One region of the Jeotgalibacillus malaysiensis genome, then DNA from elsewhere that is predicted to be linked to it. Evidence: riboswitches for the same ligand, from Rfam matches in the RefSeq annotation. Region 1 holds a riboswitch; the other holds the start of a gene.
The links. A riboswitch is a leader RNA that binds a small molecule or an ion and turns the genes downstream of it on or off. The one in region 1 is predicted to bind lysine.
Positions count from the first base shown of each region.

Region 2: linked by a shared signal. The riboswitch ahead of LG330_RS13400 (Na+/H+ antiporter NhaC family protein) and the one ahead of LG330_RS12140 (aspartate kinase) in region 1 are both predicted to bind lysine.

Region 1 covers NZ_CP085252.1:2,246,428-2,250,863, reverse strand. The annotation lists gene uvrC (excinuclease ABC subunit UvrC) at 1-1,627, shown strand, start outside; lysine riboswitch at 1,686-1,865, shown strand; gene LG330_RS12140 (aspartate kinase) at 1,977-3,206, shown strand; gene LG330_RS12135 (YslB family protein) at 3,244-3,687, opposite strand; gene LG330_RS12130 (succinate dehydrogenase cytochrome b558 subunit) at 4,070-4,436, shown strand, end outside.
Region 2 covers NZ_CP085252.1:2,493,356-2,497,791, forward strand. The annotation lists gene LG330_RS13395 (sodium-dependent transporter) at 1-123, opposite strand, end outside; gene LG330_RS13400 (Na+/H+ antiporter NhaC family protein) at 424-2,043, opposite strand; lysine riboswitch at 2,164-2,348, opposite strand; gene yunB (sporulation protein YunB) at 2,415-3,170, opposite strand; gene LG330_RS13410 (HD-GYP domain-containing protein) at 3,227-4,324, opposite strand; gene LG330_RS13415 (bifunctional metallophosphatase/5'-nucleotidase) at 4,358-4,436, opposite strand, start outside.

The DNA.
Region 1 (4,436 bases):
TGATGGGAAAACACAGCGGCTGGTTTCAGAAATAGAGGACTTTGAATATATCGTGACTTCATCGGACATGGAGGCACTCGTACTTGAATTAAACCTGATCAAAAAACATGACCCTAAGTATAATGTTATGTTAAAAGATGATAAGCATTATCCATTTATTAAGGTAACCGCAGAGCGACATCCGAGACTGCTCATTACCCGTAAAGTTAAGAAAGATAAAGGAAAGTATTTTGGACCTTACCCGAACGCGCAGGCTGCAAACGAAACAAAAAAGCTGCTCGACAGAATGTATCCATTAAGAAAATGCAGGACGATGCCTGATAAAGTCTGTCTGTATTATCATATGGGACAATGTCTGGCGCCGTGTGAATTCAAAGTGGAACAAAGCACCTATCGTCAGATGACTGAAGATATCGCCAGGTTTTTGAATGGCGGTTTTAAAGAAGTAAAAAAAGATCTGAAAGTTAAAATGGAACATGCTGCAGAAAACCTTGAATTCGAACGGGCAAAAGAATTCCGGGATCAAATCGCTCATATTGAAGCAACAATGGAAAAGCAGAAAATGACGATGAATGATTTTACAAACCGTGATATTTTCGGTTATGCAGTGGATAAAGGGTGGATGTGTGTTCAGGTATTCTTTATCCGGCAGGGCAAGCTGATTGAACGGGATGTATCGATGTTTCCAATTTATGATGAAGCAGAAGGTGAATTCCTTTCCTTCCTCGGTCAGTTCTATATGAAGGCAAATCATTTTAAACCAAAAGAAGTCTTAATCCCGCAGACGATTGATCAGCAAATGGCAGAAGAGTTGCTTGAGACAAATGTCAGGCAGCCAGTCAGAGGACAAAAGAAAGATCTCGTCAATCTGGCAGCGAAAAACGCTTCAATTGCACTGACTGAAAAGTTTGCGCTGATTGAGCGTGACGAAGAAAGAACGATTAAAGCGGCAGAGAATTTAGGTCATGCAATGAATATCTATACGCCTTATAGAATTGAAGCATTTGATAACTCCAATATACAGGGGTCTGACCCTGTATCTGCGATGGTTGTTTTTGTAGACGGTAAGCCGGCCAGGAAAGATTACCGGAAATATAAAATAAAAACGGTGCAGGGACCGGATGATTACGAATCTATGAGAGAAGTAATCAGAAGAAGGTATTCAAGAGTGCTGAAGGATGAACTGCCAATGCCTGATCTGATTGTTATCGATGGAGGAAAAGGGCAGATTGAGGCGGCAAAGGAAATTTTGCGTCATGAGCTCGGTCTTGATATTCCTGTAGCAGGCCTTGCCAAGGACGACCGTCACAATACTTCCCAGCTGTTATATGGTGACCCGCTAGAAGTCGTTCCGCTGAACAGGCGCAGTCAGGAGTTTTACTTTATGCAGCGGATTCAGGATGAAGTCCATCGTTTTGCGATTACGTTTCACAGACAGCTGCGCGCGAAAAACTCCATTCAGTCAGTACTTGATGAGATTGAAGGCGTTGGACCTCAACGTAAAAAGCAGCTGCTGAAGTATTTCGGATCTGTTAAAAAGCTGAGAGAAGCGTCCCTTGAAGAAATTGTAAAAGCAGGGGTTCCTGCGAAAACAGCAGAAAAAGTAATAAAAAAATTAAATGAATAGCGTTGAAGGCTTAATCGTCACGTGCTATAATGATTCACAATTAAACACTTTATTTTAAAGTGGTGATAGAGGTGCGGACGCAAAGAGTACCACTGCAGAGGGTGATGAAACCCTGAGAGGCAGTGTGAAAGGTGCGGACCGCCGAAGCAGAAAATCATTCATCAGATTTTTTGCTGGTTCTGTATTTAAAAAATGCAGGGCTGTCAGAGCTGTAATGTTCTGGAGAGCTATCTCACCTGTGCGATTCAGATGATGTTATCTGTTCAAAAGCAATGGGGAGACTTTCTCCCCGTTGCTTTTTTTATAGTCGCAAACAGTTGAGAAATAATGTCAGGGAAGAGGAAATAGAGTGGGAATCATTGTACAGAAATTTGGAGGTACATCAGTAGGATCAGTTGAAAAAATTCATCATGTGGCGAATAGAGTCATTCTCGAAAAAGAAAAAGGCAATGATGTCATTGTAGTTGTATCCGCTATGGGAAAAACGACGGATGAACTGGTCAGGCTTGCCGGGGAAATGACGTCACGCCCTGAAAAAAGAGAAATGGATATGCTGCTGACAACCGGCGAGCAGATGTCAATGTCACTTCTTGCAATGGCACTCCAAAACAGGGGCTACAAAAGTACGTCACTGACCGGCTGGCAGGCAGGAATCCGCACAGAAGCGGTATTTAGTAATGCAAGAATTACTGAGGTAAAGACAAATCGTTTAGAAACACTGCTGCAGGAAGGGCGTGTCATTGTAGTGGCAGGGTTCCAGGGAATGGATGAAAACGGTGAAATTACGACACTCGGACGCGGGGGATCAGATACGACAGCAGTAGCGCTTGCAGCTGCACTGAGTGCTGACCGGTGCGATATATATACAGATGTTGACGGTGTTTATTCCACTGATCCTCGTTATGTGAAAGGCGCAAGAAAGTTAAAGGGTATCTCATATGATGAAATGCTCGAACTTGCCAACCTTGGAGCAGGTGTTCTTCATCCGAGAGCAGTGGAATTTGCAAAGAATTACGGGATCAAACTGACTGTAAGATCAAGCATGGAAGAAACAGAAGGGACTTTAATTGAGGAGGATGCACCAATGGAAGAGCATTTAGTTGTAAGAGGCGTAGCATTTGATAAGGATATCGTTAGAATGACAGTGGTAGGTCTTGAGAATGAACTGACAGGTTTCCCTAAAGTATTTTCGATTTTAGCTGACAATCACATTGATGTTGATATTATTATTCAAAGTAAGCTTGATACTGGAAAAGTGAATCTGTCATTTTCCATTAAAGAGTCTTCGCTTGAAGAAACACTGCAAATCCTTACGCGTCATAAAGAAGAGATTGGTTATCAGGAAATTGAACATGAAACGAACCTTTCGAAAGTATCGATTGTTGGTTCCGGAATGGTTTCAAATCCTGGTGTAGCAGCCCAGATGTTCAGCGTGCTGGCAGCACAGAACATTCAGGTGAAAATGGTCAGTACATCAGAGATCAAAGTCTCGGTTGTAGTTGATTCTAACGAAATGATCAATGCTGCGAATGCAATTCATGAAAGCTTTGGATTAAACAAAAGCACTGTAGAGGTATAAAAATCAGCAGGCTCCATTGACAGGGGCCTGCTGATTTTTAAAAGGAGGCTTTTCTTGAGGGCAGTGAATAAGGATCTTTCTGGTCCCATTTAAGCTCAATTTGAACGCAGTTCTTTTTTTTGCGGGTATACACTGCTTCAGTTTGATACTGCTTAATCATAGCGATCTGTTCTGCAATAAAGCCAGCTTCAAGTGTAAAAACAGGATCGTTATGTGTAATTCTTTCTTCGATCACATTGCCGGAAAGTTCAAAATGTATTTCATCATTTTTTTGTTTTATGATGGTGAGGACCCCCCACTCTGCACGTTCAAAAAAAGAAATCATTTCGCCTTCGTTACTGCATGCATAGTTTCTTGCTAATTTTTTGCCCGCCCAATAGAGAATATCTTTTGTATGGTTGCCTAAAAGGTCAGGTATCAGCTCATCTCTGATTAACCGGTAACCGAATAAGTTCTGTGTTATATTTTCATTGTCGCTCATTGCTTAACCGAACCTCACTTTCAATCTCTTTATTATAAAGTGTTGAGTGATAAAGTGTAAGGTCAAAAAGAAATTTAACTGTGAAATCGGCATATTGTCATATAGATAAGCAGTTTTTTGAAATAATAAATTGTGAAAAGTGATTTTGTGAAATTTTTGTGAACTGAAGCCGATAAATTCAGGAAAATGTCTAATAATAGAGCTGGTTAAATAAATAATATTTAGAATTGTTTTTATGTATACGTTTTCTTGACGCTCCATTACGAGAGGAGTACAATAAATTTGTCACATAAATGTTATACTGTGCGAAAATTTTGCTGAATCTATCATTCTAGGGAGTAGGTTTTAGCAGCTGTATTTATTTTAGAGGGGGTTACATTCGATGGCGGAAAATCGAGAGTTTTATTGGAGGAGGCTGCATTCTTTACTTGGGGTTATACCGGTAGGGATCTTCCTGATTCAACATTTAGTTGTCAACCATTTCGCTACTAGAGGCGAACAGGCTTTCAACGATGCAGCACACTTTATGGAAAGTTTACCATTTAGAATTTTCTTAGAACTATTTATTATCTTTATCCCTTTATACTTCCACGCAATCTATGGAGTATACATCGCATTCACTGCGAAGAACAATACAAGACGTTATGGCACACTTCGTAACTACATGTTTTTCATGCAGCGTATCACAGGTGTCATTACACTGATTTTCGTAACCTGGCACGTCTGGGAAACACGTATTCAGGCTGCAC
Region 2 (4,436 bases), 250 kb from region 1:
GAATGCTCCTCCACCGTTTTCATAAGCGACATACGGAAAACGCCAGATGTTCCCGAGTCCGACTGCGGAACCAACTGCTGCAAGAATAAATCCGGCACGCGATCCCCACTGTTGACGATTCATCTAATTACCCCCCTGTAAATTCTTCCTGAATATGTGGAAGTTTTTATATATTCAGATTATTTCACATAATCTAAAATCAGTATAGCACTTGCTTCCTAAATGTAAAAGTACTATTTTGAAAAATTCCAAAACTATATTGATATAATCTATACAAAAAATTAAACCCTTACATATCAGGGTTTAATTTTATAGTGTGCAAGATTTTTCACGCTTTATATAATTCATACATTTTTCCAGTCATACAATAGTCCTTACAAAAAAGCGCCTGAGCAGCAGTTACTACTCAGGCGCTTTTCATCATTATTCCAGTCCTTCTTTAGCTGAAACGGTTCTCGCTTTCTCAGGATTCCTGCCCATGATGACTGCAAATAACACCAGCAGTACAATGACAAGACCGATTGAAAGTAATGTACTTCCTGAGAATCCAAGAAGAATATATCCGGCTGATGCAATTGCAGCTCCTGTTATTGCATAAGGAATCTGCGTTGCTACGTGATCGATATGATTGCTTCCCGCTCCTGTTGAAGAAAGGATCGTTGTATCAGAAATTGGTGAACAGTGGTCACCGAATACTGCTCCTGCGAGTACTGCTGCAAGAGATGGAAGAAGCAGTGAAATATCTGTGCTTGCTGCGATTTCCCCTGCGATTGGAAGCAGGATACCGAATGATCCCCATGACGTTCCTGTAGAAAATGCCATGACGCCTGCTACAAGGAATAACAGAACTGGCAGCCAGCCAAGAGGCAGGTTGGATGATTCCACGATGCCTGCAAGGTATTCTCCAGTCCCAAGATCTCCGATTAATCCAACAATCATCCATGCAAACACAAGAATATAAATTGCCGGAAGCATTGATTTTACACCTTCTTTAAGTGCAAGGAAGAATTCAGCTCCACCGATTTTCTCAGAACGGCCAATCTGTCTGATAAAGAATGCAATGGCAACTGCAAGTCCTACAAGTGCACCATATACAAGTGATTTCGCAACGTCTGTGTATTCAAACATCTGAAGAATCGTTGCAGATTCCCCTGTGTCAGCTGTATAAGCCTGAGCGCCTGTCCACATCATCGAAGCCACTGTACCGATAACAAGCGCGATAATTGGAAAGATCAGATCTCCAACCGTACCATGCTTTGATGTAGGCAGATCATTTTTTAATTCACCCGGAATATCCTTTTTCGGATCATACACTTCCCCGGTTTCAATTGCACGATTTTCATGAATTCTCATTTGACCAAAGTCAACACCGCGCAGTGCAACGATGAAGACAATCCCAAGTGTTGCCCATACATAAAGATTCATCGGTACCATCTGCATAAACGCTGAAAACGCTGTGTATTCAGTAATTGAATGTGTAGCAAGAATTCCACCGATGACTGCGATAATATATGCGCCCCAGCTTGATACCGGTGACACCACACAGATCGGTGCTGCAGTTGAGTCAATCAGATAAGCAAGCTTAGCGCGGGATACGCGGTGGCGGTCAGTCAATGGACGCGCAACCTGTCCGACTGCAAGACTGTTAAAATAGTCATCAATAAAAATAATAATACCAAGGCACGCTGTTACAACCTGGGCACCAGCACGTGTTTTCACACGCCTCATTGCCCATTCACCGAATGCTCTTGCGCCTCCGGATACATTAATGAACGCTGTGATAACGCCAAGAATAATCAGGAATAGCATAATGAAAATATTCCATAAGTTCAGTCCACCAGGCTCTCCATCTGAACCGTACTCCCAGAATACGCCGCTAAATGACATCCAAAGTGTCTCAAGCGTTGCAACCGGTCCAAAGCTTGTAATTAAGAGTGCTGCTGTGACGATACCTGCTCCAAGTGAAAGCAGTACGCGTCTTGTAAGTAAAACCATCGCAATTGCAACGATAGGTGGTAAAAGTGATAACCATGTTCCTTCCATAATATTCCCTCCTTTATTTGTATGATAGGGCAGTGAGGCATAATCGTAAAAAAACGCAAAAAAGGGCAATGATAGAGGACTCTACCATTACCCTTGTCATTAGTAATGTTATGCTCCATCACGATCTGTAGCTCCTCAACCCGCAAAAAATGCTGCGGAAAGAGAGTGTTATCCTTATTAAAGATAACCCCAATGATAAAATCCTGACTGATTATTACCATTTCGGCAGTGATTCCCTTTCATCTGTGATCGCAGTTGTCATCCTCACACAGATTACTCTTAAATCCTGCTCCTCTACCCCATCGGATTATGATGTGGTGATTATTCATTTTACTGAACTATTATAACAAGCGACTCTCTTCAATTCAAGATTAATTTGTTGGAATCGGGACTTCTAATGAAGGAGACATGCCATCTCCGACATTGTAAATTTCAGGTACCTGTCCCTGAATGAGCCCCATCGCAACCGGAATGTCCTGTTCGATTGTCGTTTCCTCTGTCGCAAACGGCACAATGATCTGTACTTTAACGACAAGATGGATGTTGATTTCTACAAAAGCGTTATTTATGCCGAACTCTGTAATATTGGATTTTATGTTTGATGTCACATTTCCTACTGCATGAAAGCGGATCGGCACTTTGGGGCCCAGGTTCCCGAGCAGTGCATTTCCGGTTGCCTGACCAAGTGGCACTGTATAGACAATCCCCTCAAGATTCCCTGCATCCTCCACTTCAAGATCCAGCTCAGTCAGTGATTTTAATATACTCGTATCTCCTCTTTCAATTGCCCTCAGCTGCTCCTGTACAAGTTCGGTTGTTTCTGCGAGTACTCTGTTGATGATTTCTGTATTAAACTTTGTTGTAACCATTTCAGCTGAATCAGTCGGTACATTTTCAATGATTTCGTTAATATCCATGACGTTTGCGATTTCTCTGTTGACTGCTTTACTAATAACGAGTGCACCGATCTTTTTTGTCTGCGACTCTGCATAGATCATCAGTGTCGGCTTCACACCTGTGTTAATCACGGCAAGTCCGATGACTGTCATCAATAGAAACAGCAGTAAAGACAGCAGCCAGACAGAACGAGCTGTGAGCGGCTTGATCATTATTCTTTTTCTGCGCATAAAAAAGCCCTCCTATAACGCAGTGTATGCGCCCAGGGAGGGTTTTTTACAAAGAATTATTCAGTTACGAATGCAATATCAGTCTGAGCGATTGTACAGTCTAAGTGGGTGGCCAGATCAATTTCATAAGTAGCAGGGACAATAGCGCCATTTTCTTCAACAACCCTGATGACCGGCCTCATTGAAACAGCTTTATTCTGTCTTGCCACAATTCCTTTACGTCCATCACTCAGCTGAACTGTCAGCCCGTTCGGATAAATAGCGATTCCTTTTTGAAAAGCCTGAATGACTGTCGGATCAAATAATGTGCCGGAGCCTGCGAGCAAAGTCTCCACTGCATCAGCAGGCAGCATTTTCTCCCGGTATACCCGGTTAGAGGTACAGGCATCAAACACATCTGCAACCGCAAGAATTTTTGCATACGGATGAATATCCTCAGCGGTTATTCCTCTTGGATAACCCGAGCCGTTTAACCGTTCATGATGCTGAAAAGCACAGTGAGCAGTCAGTAATGAGACATTGTGAAGGTTTTTCAGCACTTCAAAGCCATGCACCGTATGCATTTTAATTTCTTCAAATTCCTCCTGCGTGAGAGGGCCTTCCTTCATTAAGACGGATTCATCAACCATTGTCTTCCCGATATCATGCAGCATAGCTCCAAGTCCCAGCTGCTCAAGCTGCTTAACCGGAAGCTTCAGCTCTTTTCCGATTGCAAGTGTATAAAGCGTAACATTATAAGAATGGTCAAAAATGTATGAATCATATAGATAAGTATCTGATAAAATCATCAGGAGGTCCTGATTTGCATCCATTTCACTCATAATGTTTTTCAGGATATGCTGAATTTTTGATGCCTTGCTTTCAAGCATATCTGCCATGTTTTTTTGCTTGCAGCCTTCAATCGATGAGAAAGCCTGTCTGATTTCCCTGATTGATTCCTGTCTGACAAAAATCGGTACACTTTCTTTTACTTCAATTCCTTTTGACTGCTCATCTGCAATGTAGACGTACTGCACTTTTAAAAGACGCAGCCGTGCAATCATTCCATCTGTCAGCATCACACCCGCCTGAAGTAATGGCTTTTCATTTACGTTATAGATTGTATGTCCCAGCACCATGCCTGCCTTTAGAACCTTTGTGGATATTAACCTCATTGACTGATCACCCTTCTCTATCTGTTTCTATTTTTAACGGGCTGTATTGCTCAGCTTGTCTTTTAAAATATCACGCAAAAATTCAGGCATGAAATACTGTTTTTTTGCACGC